4 regions of the Nocardia canadensis genome follow, and region 1 is predicted to be linked to each of the others. Evidence: riboswitches for the same ligand, from Rfam matches in the RefSeq annotation. Region 1 holds a riboswitch; each other region holds the start of a gene.
What was found. Region 1 has a riboswitch for S-adenosylmethionine ahead of Q7X29_RS32240 (ABC transporter substrate-binding protein). Riboswitches for the same ligand answer to the same signal wherever they lie in the genome.
Positions count from the first base shown of each region.

Region 2: another riboswitch for S-adenosylmethionine. It lies ahead of Q7X29_RS04285 (aminotransferase class V-fold PLP-dependent enzyme); the one in region 1 lies ahead of Q7X29_RS32240 (ABC transporter substrate-binding protein).
Region 3: another riboswitch for S-adenosylmethionine. It lies ahead of Q7X29_RS32815 (rhodanese-like domain-containing protein); the one in region 1 lies ahead of Q7X29_RS32240 (ABC transporter substrate-binding protein).
Region 4: another riboswitch for S-adenosylmethionine. It lies ahead of Q7X29_RS03860 (LLM class flavin-dependent oxidoreductase); the one in region 1 lies ahead of Q7X29_RS32240 (ABC transporter substrate-binding protein).

Region 1 covers NZ_JAVCWB010000010.1:1,952,728-1,958,491, forward strand. The annotation lists gene Q7X29_RS32225 (ABC transporter ATP-binding protein) at 1-47, opposite strand, end outside; gene Q7X29_RS32230 (ABC transporter ATP-binding protein) at 37-936, opposite strand; gene Q7X29_RS32235 (ABC transporter permease) at 917-2,752, opposite strand; gene Q7X29_RS32240 (ABC transporter substrate-binding protein) at 2,752-3,915, opposite strand; SAM riboswitch class IV at 3,958-4,074, opposite strand; gene Q7X29_RS32245 (FMN-dependent NADH-azoreductase) at 4,296-4,922, shown strand; gene Q7X29_RS32250 (MFS transporter) at 4,900-5,764, shown strand, end outside.
Region 2 covers NZ_JAVCWB010000002.1:221,384-227,147, reverse strand. The annotation lists gene Q7X29_RS04300 (DUF998 domain-containing protein) at 1-162, shown strand, start outside; gene Q7X29_RS04295 (flavin reductase family protein) at 256-723, shown strand; gene Q7X29_RS04290 (excalibur calcium-binding domain-containing protein) at 761-895, opposite strand; gene Q7X29_RS04285 (aminotransferase class V-fold PLP-dependent enzyme) at 954-2,270, opposite strand; SAM riboswitch class IV at 2,319-2,433, opposite strand; gene Q7X29_RS04280 (MarR family winged helix-turn-helix transcriptional regulator) at 2,729-3,163, shown strand; gene Q7X29_RS04275 (Pls/PosA family non-ribosomal peptide synthetase) at 3,320-5,764, shown strand, end outside.
Region 3 covers NZ_JAVCWB010000010.1:2,064,352-2,070,115, reverse strand. The annotation lists gene Q7X29_RS32825 (FAD-dependent oxidoreductase) at 1-1,065, opposite strand, end outside; gene Q7X29_RS32820 (Rv0361 family membrane protein) at 1,255-1,713, shown strand; SAM riboswitch class IV at 1,760-1,877, shown strand; gene Q7X29_RS32815 (rhodanese-like domain-containing protein) at 1,896-2,312, shown strand; gene Q7X29_RS32810 (O-succinylhomoserine sulfhydrylase) at 2,323-3,531, shown strand; gene Q7X29_RS32805 (hypothetical protein) at 3,603-4,118, opposite strand; gene Q7X29_RS32800 (hypothetical protein) at 4,115-4,822, opposite strand; gene Q7X29_RS32795 (hypothetical protein) at 4,926-5,366, opposite strand; gene Q7X29_RS32790 (hypothetical protein) at 5,405-5,764, shown strand, end outside.
Region 4 covers NZ_JAVCWB010000002.1:125,862-131,625, forward strand. The annotation lists gene Q7X29_RS03850 (ABC transporter permease) at 25-1,038, opposite strand; gene Q7X29_RS03855 (ABC transporter substrate-binding protein) at 1,041-2,660, opposite strand; gene Q7X29_RS03860 (LLM class flavin-dependent oxidoreductase) at 2,657-3,364, opposite strand; SAM riboswitch class I at 3,392-3,485, opposite strand; gene Q7X29_RS03865 (hypothetical protein) at 3,698-4,402, shown strand; gene Q7X29_RS03870 (glycosyltransferase) at 4,857-5,764, opposite strand, start outside.

The DNA of each region.
Region 1 (5,764 bases):
ACCTCGTCGAATTCGAGGATGGGCGTGGTCTTGTCGTCATTCGGCACCGACAGTCACCTTCTCGTTCGGCACAGCGGCGGGCGGCGTGCGGCGTCTGCGCCGCCCGAGGTAGGCCTCGACGACGCGCTCGTCGTGCTGGATCTCCTCCGGTGTGCCCTCGGCGATGATGCGGCCCTCGTCGAGCACGATCACCCGGTCCGACAGTGCGTTCACCAGCTCCAGTTTGTGTTCCACGAGCACGATCGTCTGCCCGGCGGCTTTCAGCTCGGCGAGTTGCCGCCCGACCTCGGCCGTCTCGGTCTGATTCATGCCCGCCGCCGGCTCGTCGAGCAGCAGCACCGTCGGGCGCAGCGCCAACGCTCTGGCGATCTCGGTGCGACGGCGGTTGGCGTAGGACAGGGTGTAGGCGTTGTGCTCGGCGCGGGGTTCGAGGCGTTCGGCGAAGCGGGCCAGCTGGGTGTCGACCAGGGCGGTGGTCGCGCGGCGTTCCGCGCGGACCGCGGGCGTCGGCACCAGCGCCAGCACCGTCTCGGCCACCAGCGGAACCCAGCGCAGCACCGGGATCCGGGCCACCGACTGCCACGGGCGGGCCGCGGTGATCGTGGTGTGCAGGCCGATCTCGACGTTCTCGCGCACCGTCAGATTGCCGAACACCCGGCCGTTCTGGAACGTTCGGGCGATCCCGGCCCTGGCCGCGGCCTCCTGCGAGCCGGGCCGCAAGCGGACGCCGCCGACCTCCACCCGCCCCTCGTCCGGGCCGAGCACGCCCGAGACGAGATTGACGGTGGTCGTCTTGCCGGAACCGTTGGGACCGATGATGGACACGAATTCGCCGGGGGCGACCCGCAATTCGACGCCGTTCACCGCCTGCACGCCGCCGAAGGACTTGTGCAGGCCGGTGACCGAGAGCACGGGGTCAGGCGTGGACGGGGACACGTTCTCTCCTCACCAGAACGCCCTGCGGGCGGAACCGGATGATCAGCAGCAACACCACGCCGTAGAGCAGGATGCGTGCCTCGGGCGCCAGTCGCAGCGCCTCGGGGACGCCGATCAGCACCGCCGCGCCGAGCACCGCGCCGTAGGGCGATCCGGTGCCACCGAGCACGAGAATGGTGACGATCAGCAGGGACATGGGCAGGTTGAACACGGTCGGGTCGATATAGCTGTACTGGTGGGCCAGCAGCGCGCCCGCGATCCCGGAGAACAGCGCGCTGATCGCGAAGGCCAGCGCCTTGTAGTCCCGCACCGCGACGCCGGAGGAGCGCGCCGCGACCTCGTCGGCCCCGACCGCGCGCAACGCGGTGCCCAGGCGCGAGCCCTGCACCCCGACCACCACAGCGACGGTGACCACCAGGAACGCCAGGTCCAGCCAGAAGACCTCGGTGTTCTCGGCGAACTCGTGACTGAGGACGCTCGGCACCGGAATGCCGAAGATGCCGTAGCTGCCCCGGGTCAACGACTCCCAGTTGCGGATCACCGCGACGATCACGATGCCGATGCCCAGCGTGGCGATCGCGACGTAATGCCCGTTCAGGTTCCACAGCGGCGCGGCCAGGATCGAGGAGACGACCGCGGCCAGCACGCCGCCGGTCAGCGCGGCCGCCAGGAACGGCCAGTCGTGGTTCACCGTGAGGATCGCCGAGGTGTACGCGCCGATCGCGATCGGCCCGGCCTGCCCGATCACCAGCTGTCCCGCCGAGCCCGCCACCAGCGTCATCGAGACCGCGACGATGGCGTAGGCCAGGATCTGGGTGCCGACCACGATGGCGTAGTCGTCGGCGACCAGCGGCACGATCAGCGCCGCTACCGCGAACGCGGCGACCGCGTGCCACCACCGCACCCGCAACTGCCTGCCGACCCCGAGGAAGGTGCCGGTGAGCGGTTCGGCGCTGATCGCGGGCACCTTGGCCAGCAGGCCGCCGGGCCGCAGGATCAGGAACGCCACCAGCACGCCGAAGGTGATCAGGTCGCGGTAGCCGTCACCGAAGACGTAGATCCCGAACGCCTCCAGAATGCCGAGCGCGAACCCGCCGATCACCGCGCCGGGGATCGAGCCGAGGCCACCGATGGTGGCGGCGACGAACCCGGTCAGCCCCGCGAGGGTGCCGCTGGTCGGCGAGATGTTCGAGTTGTACAGGCCGACGAAGATGCCGGCCAGACCGCCGAGCCCGGAGGCGATGGCGAAGGCCAGCACCTGGATGCGGCTCACCCCGATCCCCATCTGGGCGGCGGCGTCGGGATCCTGGGCCGTGGCCCGGATGGCCAGGCCGTAGCGGCTGAACCGAAGGAACCCGGCCAGCCCGGCCATCACCACCAGGGTGATCGCGAACATCACCAGATCGGAGGTGCCGAAGCGGACCCCACCGAGCTGGAAGTTGTTGGTGGGCAGCACCTGTGGGAACGGACGGGTGTCCGGCCCGAAGACGATCTGGGTCAGGTTCTCGATGATCAACCCGGCTGCGACCGTCGCCAGCAGTGCCGCGATGGCGGGCGCCTTGCGCAGCGGATGCACCGCCAGCACATCGATGAGCACACCGACGGCGGCGGTGATCGCGAGCACCAGCACGATGGTCAGCCAGAGCGGAAGGCCCTGCTCGGCGATGAACCACCAGCCCAGGATCGACCCGAGCGCGAACACCGCGCCGTGCGCGAAGTTGATGACATTGGTGACACCGAAGATGAGGGTGATGCCCACGGCGAGCAGCGCGTACGCGTTGCCGTGGACCACACCGGCGATCAGCGTGTCGAACATCAGCGGTTGCCGGTCGGCACGAACTTGCCTTCCTTCAGCACCAGCTCACGCGGGGTCACGCCCTTCGGGCGTCGCGTTTCCTGGTCGAAGGCGAAGGTGCCGAGGCCGATTCCGGTGAACTGCGTTTCGGTCCGGAGACCGTCGAGGATGCCCTCGCGGGTCGCGCCGCCCTTCTCGGCCGCTTGCGCCACCACGTGCAGCGCGTCGTAGGCGTAGACGTTGAAGTCACCCGGATCGGTGTTGAACTTCTTGCGGAACTTGGTGACGAAGTCCTGCACCTTCGGGTCCGGGTCGGCGGGGCTGAAGATTCCGTTGACGATGTCGCCCTCGGCGGCCGCGCCGGCCAGCGAGATGAACTGCGGGGTGTTCTGGCCACCGAAGAACTGGCCGGTGAAGCCCACATCACGCAGCTGCTTGACCACCAGCGCGCCGTCGGGGCCGTAGCCCAGGTGCACCACCGCGTCAGGGTTGGCCTCGCGGCCCTTGATCAGTATCGGCTTCACATCGGTGGAGTCGGGCAGGATGGGCGAGGAGTAGACGATCTCCACGCCCTTCTGCGCGGCGAATTTCTCGAAGAACTGGAAAGCCTGCTTACCCCAGTCGGTTTCGAGGTAGACCACCGAAACCTTCTTGGCTTTCTTCGACACCCACTCGGCATTGCGCTCCTGGAACACGTCGAGGGTGATCGACGGGCTCCACGAGTAGTCGCCCGCCTTGGTGAAGTCGACCGCGGAGTTGGTGAAGCCGTACTGGACGAGCTTGCCGCGGTTGTAGATCGGCGACGCCGCGATCGAGGCAGGCGAGGAGAAGTCGCCCAGCTCGGCGATGATCGACTTGTCGTCGACGAACTTGGTGGCGATGGGCACGGTCTGCTTGGGATCGGACTGCGAGTCCTCCCACTTCAATTCGACCTTGCGGCCGTTGATACCGCCCGCGGCGTTGATCTCGTCCAGAGCCAGCTCGAAGCCCTGTTGCCACAGGCGCCCGTACTCGGCCGACGGACCGGTCCGGGGCCCCGAGACACCGAAATATACCGGTCCATCGGCGGATTCGCCGCTACCGGAATCACTGCAACCGACCACCGCGGCGGCCACCGTCACCGCCGCCAGCGCACCGGCGACAATCTTGACACGACGGCGCGAGCCGATCGAGAACTTGCTCATTGCTGATTTTTCCTTCGAACATGCCGAACGCACGAAAGAACCCTTCGGCGCTTGCGCTCTCCCTGTCGAGAGCACCTGGTCGTCACCCGGGGCACCCCACCGCCGAGCGAGGGTTGCCGATCAGCGAGCCGGGGCTCGAAAGTGCTGATACTCGTGACCGTGGGAGGAAATGTAGCAGCAGGTCACGCGGCGTCCGGCGATTCATGACCACCACTGATGCCGTTCCGGGACAGTCGGATACGGCCCTAGCTGCGGCGATCGGCGCACGACCGATTTGCGATCAGCTCGAGACAAAAAGTGCCGGCCGAAATCGGTGACCGATCAGCGCAGCCTGCGACAAATCATTGTCGACGTTCACCCGGCTCGGTACTGCTATTCCCATGACCACTCTGCTGCACATCAACGCTTCCGCCCGCGGCGAATTCAGCCAATCCCGCGCTATCGCACAGACTTTCATCGAAGCCCTCGCCGCGCGGGATTCCGGCCTGCGCGTCGACACCCTCGACCTGTTCGACGCGGGCCTGCCCGACTTCGGCACCCACGCGGCCGCCGCCAAACTGGCCGTCTTCACCGGCTCGGAGCAGACGCCCGAACAGGTCGCCGCCTGGGAGCAGGCGCGCACCGTGTTCGACCGGTTCGCCGCGGCCGACCTCTACGTCCTCAACATCCCGATCTGGAACCACGGCGTGCCCTACATCCTCAAGCAGTACGTCGACATCGTCACCCAGCCCGGCTGGGCGTTCGCCTTCGATCCCGAGGTGGGCTACAGCGGCCTGCTCGAGGGCAAGCGCGCCGTCACCGTCTACACCAGCGGCGTGCACCAGCCGGGGGTGCCGATCCAGTTCGGCAACGACTTCGCCACCCCGTTCGTGCAGGACTGGCTGCGGTTCGTCGGGGTGAAGGACGTGGCCGAGATCCGCTTCGCCCCGACCGTACTCACCGAAGACCCCCAGGTCGGCTTCGACGCGGCTCAGGAACGTGCGCGTGAGCTCGCCGGCGACTACTGAGTCGACCGATCGGGGGTGGGCGCCGACCGGCCGGACCGTCGCGACGGTCTGTGCCGTCGGGATTCTCGTCGTCGGCCAGCTCTACGTGGTGTTGCCGGTGCTGGGCGACCTGGCCGCGGTGTGGGACACCTCCCGCGCCGCGGCCACCTGGACCACCACTGCGTTCGGGCTGGCCTACGGGGCGGGATTCCTGGTCACCGGTCCGCTCTCGGACCAGTGGGGGCGCCGCCCGGTGATCGTCGGGGGCCTGGCGGCGACCGCCCTGTCCACCCTGCTGGTGATAGCCGCGCCGAATCTCGGCGCCGGCCTCGCCGCCAGGGTGGCGCAGGGCTTGACCGCGTCCTTCTTCGCACCGGCGGCCTTCGCCTACCTCGCCGAGCGGATCGCGCCGCAGCGGCGGGTCTTCGCACTCACCTGCCTGACCAGTTCGTTCCTCGGCGCGGGCGTGATCGCGCAGGTAGTGGCGCAACTGGTCGACGACGCGTTCGGCTGGCGGGCGGTCTTCGTGGCGGGCGCGCTGGCGTTCGCGGTCTCGGCCGTCGTCTTGCGGCTGGTGCTCGAACCAGGGCAGCGGGCGGGCGGCAGCGCGTCGGCACGCTCGGTCGGCGTGGCCTTCGCGGCGCTGCTGCGCACGCCCCGCCTCGCCCTGCTCTACCTGAGCTGCCTGGCCGTGCTCGGGTCGTTCGTCGGCATCTACACCGGGATCCAGCTGGCCCCGCCCGACGGCATCGGCACCGGTAGCACGGCCCTGCTCGCCCTGCGGGCCAGCGCGATCCCGGCCATGATCGCGATCCCGCTGCTGGCGAGCAGGCTGGCGACGATCAATCCGGAGCTCCGGCTGA
Region 2 (5,764 bases), on a different contig from region 1:
GGTGCGGATTCCTCCGCCGGGCTCTATGAGCGGCTGCCCACCCTGTTCATCGGGTTGTGGCAGGTCGTGTTCGCGTTCCGCGTGCTCACCGAAGACAAGGCCGGCGCGATCGGCGCACAGCGCGACGACCGGGCGATGGGTGCGGTCGCGCCGCAGGCGTAGTTTGGGGCGGTGGGTGATGCGCGACGTATTCCGGCCGAACTGGTCGTCCCCGATGATCTGAGCGGGATCACCGCTGAGCAGTATCGGGCCTCGATGCGGCACTATCCGGCCGGCGTCACCGTGGTGACGATCGGAGCGGACTCGGGCCCCGTCGGCTTCACGGCGACGTCCTTCGCCTCACTGTCGCTGGAACCGCCGCTGGTGTCGTTCAACATCGCCCATACGTCTTCGAGCATCGAGGCCCTGCGCGCGGCCGACTCGGTCGTCATCCACTTCCTCGGCGAACACCAGCACCACCTGGCCCACCGTTTCTCCCGTACCGCCGCCGACCGCTTCACCGACCGCTCCCTGTGGACCACCCTCGACACCGGCGAACCGGTCCTGCACGGCACCCCCATCTGGCTCCGCGCCACCCTCCACCAACTCATCGACATCGGCGACCACACCCTCGCCGTAGGCCTGGTCACCCGAGTCCACGACGACACCAGGGAATCCCCGTCCGCCGCCCCCCTCCTCTACTACAACGGCAGATACCACCGCCCCACCGCCCTCGACACCTGACAACGCCGCTGCGCGAGCCGGGGCGCCGATCGGCAGGTCAGCCCCTGTCGCAAGCGATACCGTCACCGTCGGCGTCCAAGCCGGATCTGTAGCCGGGCTCGCCACGGTGGAGCGGCGCCGCGCCCGCGGCGCGCGCGGCAGCGCAGTTCTTGTAGGGATCACCGGGGCACATTCCCGATGGGGACAGAGCGGTGCGGCCGGACACGCACGTCCGACCGCACCGTGGCGGCTCAGCCGATGAGGCAGGGGGCGGCGCCGGTGAGGGCGGCGCCGGAGAGGGGGCGGGTTTCGGGAGTGGGGTTCCAGAGGCCGTCGGTGGCGGCGTAGGTCCAGGTGGGGCCGGATTCGACGAGGGTGGCGACGGCGGTGATCAAGCGGTCCACGTCGTCGGCGGTGGTGCCGAGGCCGATGCTGGCGCGCAGGGCGGCGTCGAGGCCGAGGGCCGCGAGGAGGGGGTGGGCGCAGAAGCGGCCGTCGCGGACACCGATGGCGTGTTCAGCGGAGAGGTAGGCGGCGACCTCACCGGGGGCATAGCCGGCCACGGTGAAGGCGACGATGCCGACACAGTCCGGGCTGTCGGACCAGATGCGGATCAGCTCGACGCCCGGGATCGCACCCAGCCCGTCGCGCAACCGGTCGGCCAGGAACCGCTCGTGGGCGACGAGCTCCTCCGGATCGATCGCGGCGAGCGCGTCGCAGGCGGCGGCGATGGCGGCCGCGCCGAGCACATTCGGCGAACCGGCCTCGTGCCGCTGCGGCGCCGCGGCCCAGTCGACCTGCGCCACACCGACTTCGCGCACCGCGCCACCACCGGCCAGGTGCGGCTCGCCGGCGTCGAGCCAGTCCCGCCGACCGACCAGCACACCGGCGCCGAACGGCGCGTACAGCTTGTGCCCGGAGAAGGCGAGGTAGTCGACGCCGGTCTCGCGCAGGGAGATCCGGCGATGCGGCGCCAGCTGCGCCGCGTCGACGAGAATCCGCGCGCCGCACAGGTGGGCGATGGTCGCCAGCCGCTCCAGCGGCAGCACCTCACCGGTGACGTTGGAGGCGCCGGTCACCGCGAGCAAAGCGGCGGGCTTGCTGCACAATTCGGCGACGACCCGGCGAATCGTCTCCTCGACGGTATCGGCGGCCCGCACGACCCGGCGCCCGTGCGCGGTCCACGGCAGGAAGTTCGCGTGGTGCTCGATATCGAGCACCACGGTCTCGCCGGGCACGCAGCCGGCCAGCAGGTTCAGCGAATCGGTGGTGTTGCGGGTGAACACGACGACCTGGTCGTCGGCGGCGTCGAGGAACCGGGCGACCGCGCCACGGGACGCCTCGTAGCACTCGGTGGAGATCCGCGAGGCGTATCCGGCGCCGCGATGCACGCTGGCGTAGTACGGCAGCAGCTTGGAAATCCGGTCGGTGACCTGCTGCAAGGCCGGTGCGCTCGCGGCGTAGTCGAAGTTGGCGTAGTCCTTGGTCCCGCCCTGCACGAGCGGAACCCGCAGGTCCGCACCGGAGACGGTGGCCAGGGCACAGGTGGGGTCGATTACTGCGGTCATGACGAAATCCCGTCGGCTCAGGGACTCGTTCCCGAAAAGGGTGCTGCGAGTCCGCGCTTGCCGCGCCCACTGCGGACGGCGGCCTGGTCGTCACCCGGAGCACCCCACCGCGGAGGAGGGTTGCCGACCAGCTAGCCGGGGCTTGTCGCTGGTACTCGTGACCTGTTTCGAGAGTGGCAGACGATCCGGCGAGCTGTCAACCACCCACGATCGGCCCGTCGGAACCGGTGGCACCCGCCGCGCTCGCGACGGCGACGACCCGCCCCACCGACCCGCGCCGTGACCGGTTCCGACATCCGAAAGGTAATCCTCACGGCCACAAAGGAATCGGACATCCCGGCCGAGACCCGATTGCCGCCGGATTGCCACCCGCCCGCGAATCGCCCAACAATCTGCCTCATCCATGATGGATGACCCAAATGATTGAGTTCCCCCACTATCTGTTAGGGTTGCCGATCATGTCCACGAACTCGAACCCCGTCCGCGGCCTGCCGCGCTATCCGGTGTACGCGCTCGGACGGCTCACCAAGGCACTGCACGCCGAGATCGACGTCCCGCTGCGCGATCACTGGGTGCTCACCTTCATCGAGGAGAACGCCGACCTGACGCAGAAGAAGGTCGGCGACGCCCTCGGCATCGACCGCAGCGAAGTCGTCCGGCTGATCGACGCGCTGGAACGCGCCGGCCTGGTCGAACGCACCCGCGACGGCAAGGACCGCCGCAAATACCGGCTGCGGATCACCGACGCCGGGCGCAAGCAGTGCAAGCGCACCGACCGCCTCATCGCCGACGCCACCGCGCGCGTGCTGGAGCGGCTCGATCCCGAGGAACAGCGCACCCTGCACCGGCTGACGCTGACCGCGCTCGGCGAATCACCGGATTCGCCGTCGTGATCGGCGCCGGCGGCACGCCTCGCGCTGCCGTCCGGCCACACCTTCTCCGAGTACCGTTGGCATCTGGTGACCATCCCGTTTGCCCTCCGGTAACCCGCCCGTGAAACAACAAACACCACCGATGGGGGTCGACCGATGAGAGGTGGACTGAGCGCCATGCTCGAGCCACGCACTGAGGACCCGGCGAGCCGGTTGCGTGATCCACTCCTGCGCGCCGATCTGGCCGCGCCGCCGCGCACCCTGGTAGACATCCTGACCAGCACCGCCCTGGCCCACCCCGACGCACCGGCGATCGACGACGGCACCGTCGTGCTCAGCTACATGGAGCTGATCGCCGCGATCGAGGCCAGGATGACCGAGCTGACCGCCGCGGGGGTGCGCCCCGGCGACCGGGTCGGCGTGCGGATGCCCTCGGGCAGCGCCGCGCTGTACGTCACGATCCTGGCCGTCCTCTACTGCGGCGCCGCCTACGTTCCCGTCGACGCCGACGACCCGGAGGAGCGGGCCCGGCTGGTCTTCGGCGAGGCCAGGGTGAGCGCGCTGGCCACGGCCGCGGGCATCGAGTCGGCCACCGCCGCCGCGGGCCGCACGCCCGCCTCGGACTGGAACACCCTGCCGACTCCCGCCGACGACGCCTGGATCATCTTCACCTCCGGCTCGACCGGCACCCCGAAGGGCGTCGCGGTCACCCACCGCAATGCCGCCGCCTTCGTCGACGCCGAGGCCCGACTGTTCCTGCAGCGCGCCCCGATCGGCCCCGGCGACCGGGTGCTGGCCGGGCTGTCGGTCGCCTTCGACGCCTCCTGCGAGGAGATGTGGCTGGCCTGGCGCCACGGCGCCTGCCTGGTCCCCGCCCCGCGCGACCTGGTCCGCACCGGCGCCGACCTGGGCCCGTGGCTGATGCGCCGCGAGATCAGCATCGTCTCCACCGTGCCGACGCTGGCCGCCACCTGGCCCGCCGAGGCGCTGGACTCGGTGCGCCTGCTGATCTTCGGCGGCGAGGCCGTCCCGCCGGAGCTGGCCGAACGGCTCGCCGGCGGCGCCGATCGCGAGGTGTGGAACACCTACGGCCCCACCGAGGCCACGGTCGTCGCCTGCGCCGCGCTGCTCGACGGCGGCATGCCGATCCGCATCGGGCTGCCGCTGGACGGCTGGGACCTGACGGTCGTCGACCCGCAGGGCAATCCCGTGCCCGAGGGCGAGACCGGCGAACTCGTCATCGGCGGCGTCGGCCTGGCCCGCTACCTGGACCCGGCCAAGGACGCCGAGAAGTACGCCCCGCTGCCTTCGCTGGGCTGGGAACGCGCCTATCGCAGTGGTGATCTGGTTCGCAACGATCACCAGGGTCTGATCTTCCTCGGCCGGGCCGACGACCAGATCAAGATCGGCGGCCGCCGCATCGAGCTGGGCGAGATCGACAACGCCCTCCAGCATCTACCCGGGGTCAGCGGCGCTGCCGCCGCCATCCGGACCACCAAGGCGGGCAACAAGATCCTGGTCGGCTACCTCACCGGCGCCGGCCCCGACTTCGACGTCAAGAAGGCCAGAGAGATTCTGGCCGAACAGCTTCCGGCCCCGCTGGTGCCCCGCCTCGCGGTCGTGCCCGACCTGCCGACCCGCACCTCGGGCAAGGTCGACCGCGACGCGCTGCCCTGGCCGCTGCCGAGCACCGAGGAACCGGCCCCGTCCGGTCTCGCGGGCACGGCGGCCTGGGTGGCCGGGCTGTGGGACGCCATCCTCGGCGCCGAGGCCGCCGATCTCGACGCCGACTTCTTCGACCTGGGCGGCGGCTCGCTGGCGGCGGCCCAGCTGGTCGGCGCGTTGCGCGAGCGGTATCCGCACGTCACCGTCGCCGATCTCTACGACCATCCGCGCCTGGGCTCGCTCGTCGAACTGCTCGACGGGAGCGCGCCGGTGGCGGCCGTCGACGTGCGCGTCGTCGCGCCGACGCCGTTGCGCGCGCAGATCACCCAGGTGCTGGCCACCCTCCCGCTGACCACCCTCACCGGCTTGCAGTGGGTCACCTGGCTGGCCGCGGTGTCGGCGATCGCGGGCTGGTCCGCCTCGCTGCCGTGGCTGCCGCGGCTGTCCTGGTGGTGGATCGTGCTGGCATTCGTGCTGTTCATCTCGCCGCTGGGCCGGATGACGCTGTGCGTAGCAGGCGCGCGCGTGCTGCTGGCAGGCCTGCGCCCCGGCACCTATCCGCGCGGCTCCTGGGTACATCTGCGCCTGTGGGCGGCCGTACGCCTGTCGGAGGCCAGTGGCGCCGAAAGCCTTTCCGGCGCACCGCTGATGGTGCCGTTCGCGCGGGCACTGGGCGCCAAGATCGGCAAGGGCGTCGACCTGCACACCCTGCCGCCGGTCACCGGCATGCTCGAACTCGGCGACGGCGCCAGCGTCGAACCCGAGGTGGATCTGTCCGGCTACTGGGTCGACGGCGACGTCGTGCACATCGGCGGTATCACCATCGGGGACGGCGCGGTGATCGGCGCGCGCTCGATCCTGCTGCCCGGCACCAAGATCGGCAAGAAGGCCGAGATCGCCCCCGGTTCCGCGGTATCGGGCAAGGTCAAGGCCGAACAGGAATGGGCGGGCTCGCCC
Region 3 (5,764 bases), 110 kb from region 1:
GCCTTCGGCGGTCTCGTCGGAGATCACGCGGCCTGCCTCGTTGGGCACGGTGCCCGCCTGGTCGTCGAACGGCAGCTGGGTGATGTTCTGCGACAGGTACCCCACGGCGCGGTAGATGGCCTGCACGTCCCACTGCTTGAACTCGCCGGTGCCCTTGACGTTGCCGGTGCCGTCGAGTTGGGTGCGTTCGGTCTTGAGACCGACGACCTTGCCGTTTTCGCCGATGACCTCGGCCGGGGACTCGAAGAAGTGCAGGAACAGCTTGTGCGGGCGGTTGCCCTGGTCGCGGATCGCCCACTGCTCGAGGGTGTTGGCGACCATGTCGACCTGCTTGGAGTTGCGGCGGGCGGCTTCGGAGCCCTCGTCGTAGTCGATGTCCTCGGGATCGACGATGACCTCGATCGTCGGCGAGTGGTCGAGTTCACGCAGCTCGAGCGGGGTGAACTTGGCCTGGGCGGGGCCACGGCGCCCGAAGACGTGGACCTCGACGGCCTTGTTGGCCTTGAGCCCCTTGTAGACGTTCGGCGGGATCTCGGTCGGCAGCAGCTCGTCACCGGTCTTGGCCAGCACGCGCGCCACGTCGAGGGCGACGTTGCCGACACCGAGCACGGCGACCTTCTCCGCGTCCAGCGGCCACGAGCGCGGCACGTCGGGGTGCCCGTCGTACCAGGACACGAAGTCGGCGGCACCGTAGGAACCGTCGAGGTCGATGCCGGGGATGGGCAGGGCGCGGTCGGCGTTGGCGCCGGTGGAGAAGATGACCGCGTCGTAGAACTGACGCAGGTCGTCGAGGGTGATGTCGGTGCCGTAGTCGATGTTGCCGAGCAGGCGGACCTGGTCTTTGTCGAGGACCTTGTGCAGGGCGGTGATGATGCCCTTGATGCGCGGGTGGTCGGGGGCGACGCCGTAGCGGATCAGGCCGAAGGGCGCGGGCATGCGCTCGTAGAGGTCGATGCTGACATCGGCATCGGACTTCATCAATGCGTCGGCGGCGTAGATACCGGCCGGTCCTGCGCCCACGATCGCAATGCGGAGCGGGCGGGTCGCTGCACTCTGTTCGGTCATTTTCTACGCGCACCCTTTGGTCGAGAACTGTTGACGGCGTCGATTTAGCTTAGGCTAAGTTGACGATCCGGCTGCTGGCAGCTGCCTTCCGAGTCGGCAGCGCACCGCATTCTGGCGATTCTATCTGCGGCGTTGTGGCCACCCGGCGTGCGGTGTGGTTGCCCGCACCGGGTCTGTCAGGATTACAGCATGAACGAGGAGCAGACAGGCTCGGACGACCAGCCCATCGTGGTGGATCAGACCGACAAGCGTTCCATCGTCCCGTTCGTCGCGGCCGCGGTGATCGCGGTCATCGTGCTCATCGGCATCGTGCTCGGCGGTCTGCTCTCGCCCGCTGAGAAAAATGTCACAGAGGCCGACCGTCTCGCCGCCGCTGTCACCAACTATATCGACGCGCGCTCGCGCAGCGAGCTGCGTCCGCCGGCCGGTGTCGCCTGCCCCGGCTTCGACGAGGAGAAATCCGGCCTGTCGGAGCGGCTCGGCGGCCCGAAATCGGCAGTGACGATCGACAAGAAGAGTTTCGACAAGGCGACGGTGAACGGCGACCGGGCCAAGATCGACGCCACCGTGCAGATCGGCGACACGTCCGCCACCAGCACCTGGAACCTGACCAGGGTGGACGGCACCTGGCTGGTCTGCACTCCGTAGCACTGTTTGACACGGTGACCTGTGCCGGGGCAATCTCAGATCGCAAGGTCATGAGTACCAGCGCCAAGCCCCGGCTCGCTGGTCGGCAACCCTCCTCCGCGGTGGGGTGCTCCGGGTGACGACCTGGCCGTGTGCCCGGACAACCGGCACGGCAAGAGCGGATTCACGCAGGAGGTTTCGACATGACTTACGCCGGCGACATCACCCCTGAGAAGGCGTGGGAGATCCTGACCGAGCACCCCGACGCGGTGCTGGTCGACGTGCGCACCGAAGGCGAGTGGGCGCAGATCGGTATCCCCGACACCAGTTCGATCGAGCGCCCGGCCCACTTCATCGAGTGGGTCGACGGCACCGGAACCCGCAATCCGAACTTCGGCGCGCAGCTCGAGCAGGCGCTGGGTGATCGGCCGGACGGCGCGCCGGTGGTGTTCCTGTGTCGCTCCGGCCAGCGCTCCATCGGGGCGGCGACCGTGGCGACCGCGGCGGGCATCACCCCGTCCTACAACGTGCTGGACGGTTTCGAGGGCGGTCCCGACGCGTTCGGGCAGCGCGGCAGCGTCGGCTGGCGCGCGGTCGGCCTGCCGTGGCGTCAGGCATAAGGAGAACAGCATGATCACCGGTGGTTCGTTCGACAAGCCACTGCCCGAGGGCGTCGGCCCGGCCACTCTCGGCGTCCGCGGCGGCCTGCGCCGCTCCGGCTTCGAGGAGACCTCCGAGGCGCTGTACCTGACCTCGGGTTTCGTCTACGAGAGCGCCGAGGCCGCCGAGGCGTCCTTCACCGGCGAGGTCGAGCACTTCGTCTACTCGCGTTACGGCAACCCGACCGTGGCCATGTTCGAGGAGCGCATCCGGCTGCTCGACGGCGCCGAGGCCGCGTTCGCCACCGCCTCCGGCATGTCCGCGGTGTTCACCGCGCTGGGCGCGCTGCTGAAGGCGGGCGATCGCCTCGTCGCGGCCCGCAGCCTGTTCGGCTCGTGCTTCGTGGTGTGCAACGAGATCCTGCCGCGCTGGGGCGTGGAGACCGTCTTCGTCGACGGTGACGACCTCGAGCAGTGGGAGCAGGCGCTCTCGGTCCCCACCCAGGCCGTGTTCTTCGAGACCCCGGCCAACCCGATGCAGACCCTCGTCGATGTCCGCAAGGTCACCGAGCTCGCGCACGCCGCGGGCGCGAAGGTGGTGCTGGACAACGTCTTCGCCACCCCGCTGTTGCAGCGCGGCTTCGAACTCGGCGCCGACGTGGTGGTCTACTCCGGCACCAAGCACATCGACGGCCAGGGCCGCGTGCTCGGCGGCGCAATCCTCGGCGCCCAGGACTACATCGACGGCCCGGTCAAGAACCTGATGCGCCACACCGGCCCCGCGCTGAGCCCGTTCAACGCCTGGACCCTGCTCAAGGGCCTGGAGACGATGCCGCTGCGTGTGCGCCAGTCCACCGAGTCGGCGCTGCGGGTCGCCCGGTTCCTGGAGACGAACAAGTCGGTCAACTGGGTGAAATACCCCTTCCTCGAGTCCCACCCGCAGCACGCCCTCGCCACCGCCCAGATGTCCGGCGGCGGCACGGTCGTCACCTTCGAACTGGCCGGCGACGACGGCAAGAAGCGCGCCTTCGAGGTCCTCAACCGCCTGCGCATCATCGATATCTCCAACAACCTCGGTGACGCGAAGACCCTGATCACCCACCCCGCCACGACGACCCACCGTGCGATGGGCCCCGAAGGCCGCGCCTCGATCGGCCTCTCCGACGGCGTGGTCCGCATCTCGATCGGCCTCGAGGACATCGAGGACCTCCTCGGCGACCTCGACCACGCCCTGCGCTGAGTCCGCGAATGCCCCGGGTCAGCCTCTCGAAACGAGACTCGGCCGGCCGTCCTGGGGCTTTCGATCGGTTGTTACAGCGGGTGGGGACTGCAGAAGGAGCGGAAGGTCTTCCCGTCCTGCGCGGCGACATCGGCCGCGTTCAGCCAGCCCACTCCCTGGAACCAGTAGGTATCGGCGGGGTGCGCCGCGGAGTCCCGCACAATGGTCTCGATGTCGGCGGCCACGCCCGAACCCGCGTCGATCTGCGTGAGGTAGAGCTTTCTCTCGTTTCTCCACTCGAAGCCAGGAGGGAGCGGCTCCGCGATCTTCCAGCCGGGGTTCGGTCCGACTGTCAAATACTCGATATCGGTTCCCGCTCCGCTCGCGGGAACCAGAATGAGCGCGGAGTGGCTCGGCTCGAAGGCGAGAACGGCCCGTTCGGCGCCAAGGCACCGCGATCCGGTCCAGATCCGCAATTCACTATCGGTGATCCGCGCGCCGAAGGCATCCGGTAGTCCTGGCCGCAGGTCCACTTGGTCTTTGCCGAATATGCCGCAGGAGGTCAGCAGCGCAGCGATGGCGACGAGTACGGCGGGCCGGCGAATCATTTCTTGTATCCCCCGTCGTGCAGGCCCGCGTCTTCTTCGATCTCGTCGTCACTGTCGGTCCACCACGCCTTCAGACCGGACCAGGCCACCGACCCGATCATGCCTGCGTATCCCTTCTCCGCCCACTGCTGGGAGTGCCGTTCCTCGTGGTGCAACAGGCGATCCAGATCGGTCGAACTCTGCTGTGGTCCGCTCCCGTTGTCGAACCACTTACTTCCGGATTCGGCGATCTCGCGCAGCTGGCCGGCCGGGTCGTCGAGGTCATCGAGATTCATCATGAAGATGTCGCCGTAGGTGGTGCCACCCTTTTGGCTGTACAAATCCTGTAGCTCGTTGCCCCCGAGTCCCATGAGCATGCCGTTGGGTGTGGTTGCGAGCCGCCCACCGTTGCTATCGATGAACGCTACGTCTTGGTCGTAGCTCCAGTCGTTCTTGTCCTGCCGGTCGATGATCCGCTGTACTTCCGCACTGGAGTACGGCGTTTCCTCGAAGTCGTTGACGACACCCGGTACCAGGCCGGCCTTGTCGTAGTCGGTGCCCGCGTTGAGGATGTAGGTCATGAGCACCGCCTTCTGCGCATCGTCGCCGCTGGTGCCGGAAGGCATGATGAAGTAGGTCTTGCCGTCTTTGTCGGTGACCGGCTCCATTCCGTCGAGCACGGTGAAGTCCTCCGGGGTGATGCCGTGCGTGCCGGCGATCTCCACGATGGTCTCCGGTGACACGCCCCGCCGTTCCGCGCCTGCTGCAGATCGGCGGGCACGCCGGCGACGTTCTTGCCCGCCGCGAGGTCCTGGATCTCCTGGGTGGTCAGTCCCTTGGGCCGGTGCGCCATGATGGCGGCGGCCTCGGTGTAATCACCGCGCCGCAGCGCGGCGGCGAGCGCGGCACCGTCTGCGCGAAGTCCTCATCTGTGGCCTGAATACTCGACGCAGTGGCGGTCACCGCCGTCGAGATCTCGTGCAACCGATTGGTCACCCGCCAATAGGCGCCTTCGATGAACTCACCCAGCTGTACGCACGCCGCCACCACGTCGGTTCCGGCTACCGCCGTACCGAGATGATCGGATTCGCAACGGACGTCCCGTTGGTCGATCTCTCGACCGACGTCATCGAGGACCGTCACCAGCTTGCCCAATTCATCGATATCGGCCTGCAACAGCCGCCCGCCCCCGGCCTCGATCACGTTCTTGTCCGGGAACCTAACACGTCCCCCGAGATCTTGTCGTGGTGCCGGGCTGTCAACAGCCATCGTTACCGGATGGCTTGGCGCGCTGTTAGTTTCGGGTGATGAACGCCGAGGAGCGCGCGGCCTACTATGCCGAGAACGATCGCCGCAGGCAGCGGGCGCAACAGCTCTTCGACGAGCGGACCTGGCACTTCCCGATCGACGACTCGATCGAGGCGTGGGCAGGCCGCACCTACACCGGACCCGCCACCGAGCTGCCACTGCGCGAGGAGCACCGGGGTCCGTGGTCCGCGGAGGTCGGTTACGCCACGGCCATCGGCCTCACCGGGGTCATGGGGAAGATTCTCGATCGCGCGGTGGCCGACGGGATCGTGCGGCTGCCCGAACCGGGTCGGATCGATTCGGCCTACTCGACCCGGCACGAGTACTACGAGACCACCGACGGCATCGGCTACGGCTTC
Region 4 (5,764 bases), on a different contig from region 1:
TCGGTCTCGATGGGCGGGGTGGGATCAGGCACTGTGCACCGCCTTCGCGGCAACATCGGCCTTGGTGTCCGGGAGCGCGGCGCGCGCGGTGGCCCGCCGCCTGCTCGCACCGGTGATGCGTGGATCGAGCAGCGGATAGAGCAGGTCGACGGTCAGATTCACCGCGACGAAGATCAGCGCGGACAGCAACACCACGCCCTGCACGACCGGGATGTCCTGGTTGAGCACGGCGGTCTGGGTCAGCCTGCCCACGCCCGCGCGGGCGAACACCGACTCCACCACCACCGAACCGGCGAGCATGGTGCCGACCAGCACACCCGCGATGGTGAACGCGGGCACGCTCGCCAGCCGCGCGACGTGGCGCCGCTGCACCCACCAGCGCGACGCGCCCTTGGCCAGCGCCACCTCGGCGAACGGCTGCCGCCAGGTCTGCTGCAATCCGGCCGCGAGCACCTGGGCGATCACCGCGCCGATCGGCAGGGCCAGGGTCAGCGCGGGCAGCAGGGTGCCGCGCAGCCCGGTCCCGCCGAACGCCGGGAACCAGTGCAGCCGGAAGGAGAACAGCTGCAACAGGATCAGGCCGGTCCAGAACGTCGGCACCGACACCCCCAGCGGCGGCAGCGCGTTGAGGGTGTTGCGCAGCCACGGGCGGCGGGTGTAGGTGGCGGCGAAGGCCAGCACCACCCCGCTGAGCGTGGCGAACAGCAGCGCCAGCGCGGCCAGCCCGAGCGTGGTGGGCAGCACGTCGCGCAGGGCCTCGGTGACCGGTTGGCCGGTGGTGATGGACCGGCCGAGATCGCCGGTCACCGCGTTGCCCAGCGCGGTCACGTACTGCTCCCACAGGGGCTTGTCCAGCCCGTAGCGCGCCTGCAGTTCCGCGATCGCCGCCTTGTCGACGGCGCTGCCGGGGCCGCCGCCGTCGGCGGCCATCGACACCGGGTCGGCGGGCAGCAGGTACAGCACGGCGAAGGAAATGGTGAACGCGGCCCACATCACCCAGATCGCCTGCAGCAGGCGCGAACCCACATAGCGGACCATGACTAGCGCCCGCTCAGCCAGGTATCGAAGAACTGCAGCCGGGCCGAGGCCTCGAACTTCAGATCCTGGGTGTTGGCGGCCGCGCCGATCGCCTGGGACAACTCGACGGTGGGCAGGTAGAGGCCGTTGTCGAGGATCAGCTGCTGCGCGGTCCCGAGCAGCGCGGCGCGGGCCGCGGGATCGTTGGTGGCCAGCTGCTTGTCGAGGGTCTCGTCCAGCGCCGGGATCGGGCCGCGCGCGTTGAGGTTGCGGCCGGTGAGCGAGAACGACGTGCGCAGGATGTCACCGTCGGCGCGGGTGGAGTTGCTGTAGAAGGAGTCGTAGTCCTTGGAGTTCATCTTGGCGGTGCTCTCCGGGCCCGAGACCAGATCGAGCGTCAGCTCGACGCCGACCTGCCGCAGCTGCTGCTGCACCAGCTCCAGGATCGCCTGGTTGCCCGCGAAGACCTGGCTGAAGGTCACCGAGAAGCTCAGGCGCTCACCGTTCTTCGCGCGGATACCGTCGGCACCGGGCACCCAGCCCGCCTGGTCGAGGATCGACTTCGCCTTGGCCGGGTCGTTGGGCAGCTTCGCCGACAGGTCCGTGTAGGCCGGGGTCGCCGAGGCCAGCGACGAGGTCGCGAACTTGAACTGCGGGCCGAGCACGGTGTCGACGAGCTGCTTGCGATCGAGCGCGGGCAGCAGCGCCTGGCGCACGGCCGGATCGCGCAGCGGGCCGCGATTGACGTTGAGCTGCAAGCCGAACGGCGTGCCGGGGTTGGAGGTGGACAGGATCCGGCCGTCGACGGCCTCGATCTGCGGCGCGTCCTGGGGCAGCGCGTCGCTGATCGCGTCGAGCTGGCCGGAGACGAGACTGCCGGTGCGCACGCCGGACTCGGGAACGACGGTGAATTCGATCCGGTCCAGGTAGGCCTCGCCCTGATGGCCGAACACCGCCGAGCCCCAGTGGTATCCGGCCCGCTTGGCCAGGGTCACCGAGACGTCCTGCCTGTAGGCGGCGTAGGTGAACGGGCCGCTGCCGATGTTGTCGCCCGCGCAGCGGGCCTCGGCCGGCTTGGCATTGGTCGCCCGGCCCAGGATGCCGAGCTGCGGCGTCGAGGAGGCCTGCAGGAACTGGGCGTTGGGCTGGCTGAACTCGACCCGGGCGGTGAGCTTGTCGACCGCCGTCGTGCCGACGTAGTTGGTCAGGTAGCTCGCGCCCAGCGGCGCCTTCGCACCGCCCAGCTCGACGATCGCGTCGAAGGTGTCGCGCACCGAATCCGCGGTCAGCGCGGTGCCGTCGCTGAAGGTGACGCCGTCGGCGAGGGTGAAGGTGAACACCTTGGCGTCGGGGCTGACCTCCCAGCTCTTGGCCAGCCAGGGGGTGATCGCGCCGGTCTTGGGGTCCTGGTCGGTGAGCGAGTCGACGATCTGGCGGGTGACGTAGATGGTCTGGTTCGACCCGGCCTGGGCCGGATCCGAGCACGACGGGGCCTGGGACAACCCGTAGCGCAGGGTGCCGCCGGGCTGCGGCGGACCGGCCTGCCCACCCGCGCCGCCGGTGTCGCTGCCGCACGCGACCACGGAGGTGGCGACAGCCAGGACGCCGACGGCGGCGGCGAAACGATGACGAGGACCGATCACGGGGTGACTCCAGAGAATTCGCGGCCTGCGGCCAGGGGACGGCTGGGAATGCGGCGGCGCAGTTCGGGCGCCACCTCGGCCTGGAACAGCTCGAGGCTGCCCAGGTAGTCGGTGTCGGCGCGACCGTCGCGTTCGGCGGAGAGATGGATCACCTCGTGGCCGAGCTGCTCGTGGTACCGGCCGACCTTGTCGATGACTTCCGGCGGGCTGCCGACCAGAGCGGAGCTGCGCGCGAGGAAGTCGTCGATGGTGTCGAACACCAGGGGCAGGCCCAGCTTTCGCGCCAGCGCGCGACGCGCCTCGAACAGCGGCGTGGAGACCGCTCTGGCCTGCTGGGAGGTGGCGGCGACGTGGAAGCCCACGGTGCCCGCGCCGACGAGCGCGTCGGCGGGGTCGCGGCCGTAGTGGGCCCAGCGCTGCCGATAGTGGCGAACCAGTTCGGCAGACGGCTCGATGGGGTTGGTGACGTCGGCCGAGAGCAGCGGATCACCGTGGCGCGCGGCCAGTTCCACCGACTCGCGGCTGGTCGCGCTGCCGTGCCGGATCCGGGCCTGCGCGGGGCCGTTGCCCTTGCCGATGATCAGCTCCAGCCGGCCATCCGCCAGGTTGTCCAGCGTCGCGTAGTCCTCGGACGCGCGCACCGGGTCGAACAGGCTGAGCGTGGTCACCGCCCGGGTCACCAGCGTGAACAACAGAAACTTCATGCGACAGCAGACCTCGCCACTCTTGCTCCTCCATCGAACCCGGCGGAAGCACCCACACCCGGGAACGGGCGGGTTGCTGCGACGTCATGGAGCCAGGTCTCTCGGTCGCTCTGGATGGTTGTGACCGACCACAGGGCCGGTACCGAATCAGCATGTGGCACTGCGGCGATACTTCACAACGGTAAGGATCAGCGTGAGCGCAGAGCTTGGAACCGGGGCGGCGCTGGTGCACACTGTCCGCGACGCGCCGACGAAACGACGCGCCTCACCTGCGCGGATTCCGCCGGATACGGGCGTAGCGTCGGATGTCTCCGCGTCGATGAGGAGTGCGTTGTGACCGTGCCGCGTCGTTTCACCGCCCTGACCACGCTGGCGGCCTGCGCCGCCGCGCTGCTGCTGGCCGCGCCCACCGCGGCGGCCGTGCCCGCGACGGTAACCAGGGATGCGCCCGCCGCCACCCCGACCGCCGGTCCCGGTGACCTGCTCGGCGCGTATCAGAGCGTCGTCGACACCCTGAAAGCGCTGGGCATCCAACCGTTCCTGTACCCGACGGTCGCCGCGAACTGCGCGGGCGACGGCCTCGGGCTCGTGCCCGCCGTCGCGGGCGCGGTGCCCGGCCCGTGGCCCGCCAACGCCGTGCAGATCCCCGGTCTCGACCTCACCGCCGTGAAATCGGGCCAGACGATGTTCACCTTCCTGCCCTACGGCCTGGCACCGGACACCGCGGCCACCGAGACCTCCGGCATGCAGGTGGCCTGGCTCAATATCAGCACCGGGCGCGGCGGGCTGGCCTCGATGGGCTCCATTGCCGACGTGGTGCGCGCGCTGGTCCCGCCCGAGGTCCCCGTCGAACTGCGCCCCATCGCCGAGACCGCGATCCGCGACTTCCTCTTCGCCGCCATCCCGGTCGGCGGTGTGCGGGCCGTCCCGGTCGACACCGGCCACGGCACCGTCCTGGCCGCCGTCTTCGGCACCACCGACAACGCGGGCCGCTCCTGCTTCTTCTTCCCGACCGTGGGGATCACCGAGGTTCCCTGAGGGCTCAGCGGGGACTCGACGGACTCGCACGCGCCGCCGCGCTCGGCGGCAAGCGGGTGGTCGACGCCACCAACGGCTTCGACGGTGTTCCTGGCCGCCATGCTGGTGCTGGTCCTGGCCGATGGATCAGCGCATGCGGCAGCCGCCTTCGCCGGGCACGCGCCGACGGCCCGATACGCACGCGCCTTCCACCGCCTGCGCGCGAAGGCCTTCGCCGACCCGATGTTCGAGGGTGGTCCCGCGGATCTGCTCTCTTCCTGCGTGGCGCCGGATCGCGTGGCGCCGGATCGCTTGGGGTTCGAGGATCTCGTGGCTGTGGCCGGATCTTCGTCGGGGCGGCAATCGCGATCTCGTCGACGGTATGTCGCGGCTGCGGCTGACCCTGACGACGAGCCGGGGGATGGGCGGCGAATTCTCGTTGCGGATCACCGATCGCTGAGCGCGGCCGGGCGCGTCAGGCGTGCTGGGCGCTCGCGGTCTCCGGCGCGACCAGTGGGCGCTGCTTCCAGCGCAGCGTGCCGGTGCGATGGCGGTAGTGCGACCGGGTCCACAGCGCCAAGTAGTGCGCCACGCCCAGCGGGTGGGCGAGCGCGGAGGTGAGGTCGGCGCGGGTCGGCCGCTGCCGGGTCTCGGTGGCGCGGGCGGCGAGGCGGCCCGCCACGGCGGCGAGGTAGCCGAGCAGTCCGGCGCGGCGGACCCGGCCGCGAGCGCAGAGCGCGGCCAGCGGCGGGATCCAGTAGGCCAGGGCCGCGAGCGCGCCCACCGCGGCGCCGGCGTCGACCCGGCCGCCGTAGGCCGACCACAGCCAGCGGGTGTAGCCCTCGGTGAGTTCGGCCGCGCCGTCGTACATCCGGGTGCCCGCGCTGGGGCCCGCGGCCACCAAAGCGGTGCGATGACCCGTCCGGCGCAGCGCTCGGGCCAGGTCGAGGTCCTCGGTGGCGCTGGCGGCGACGGCCGCGTGGCCGCCAGCGGCGCGATAGGCCGCGGCGTCGACGGCCAGGAACTGTCCGCACGCCACCGCGGTCGACGGGCGCAGACTGTGATTGGCCGGGCCGACCGGCAGCGTCGAGGCCCACGACCAGGCCAGCAGCGGCTGGACCAGGCGTTCGGTGGCCGAGCCGGACTCCTGCACCGGCCAGGCCGACACCAGACCGGCTCCACGCCTGCGCAATTCGGTGACCGCCGCCGCGATCGCGTGCGGGGCGAGCCGGACGTCGGCGTCGACGAAGACCAGGGCCGCGGCGTCGGTGCGGGCGGCCAGCCGCGCGCAGGCGGCGGCCTTGCCGGTCCAGCCGGGCGCCGGGTGGGCGGCCGAGCGCAGCACGGTGAACCGATCGTCACCGCCGATCGCGGCCGAGGCGG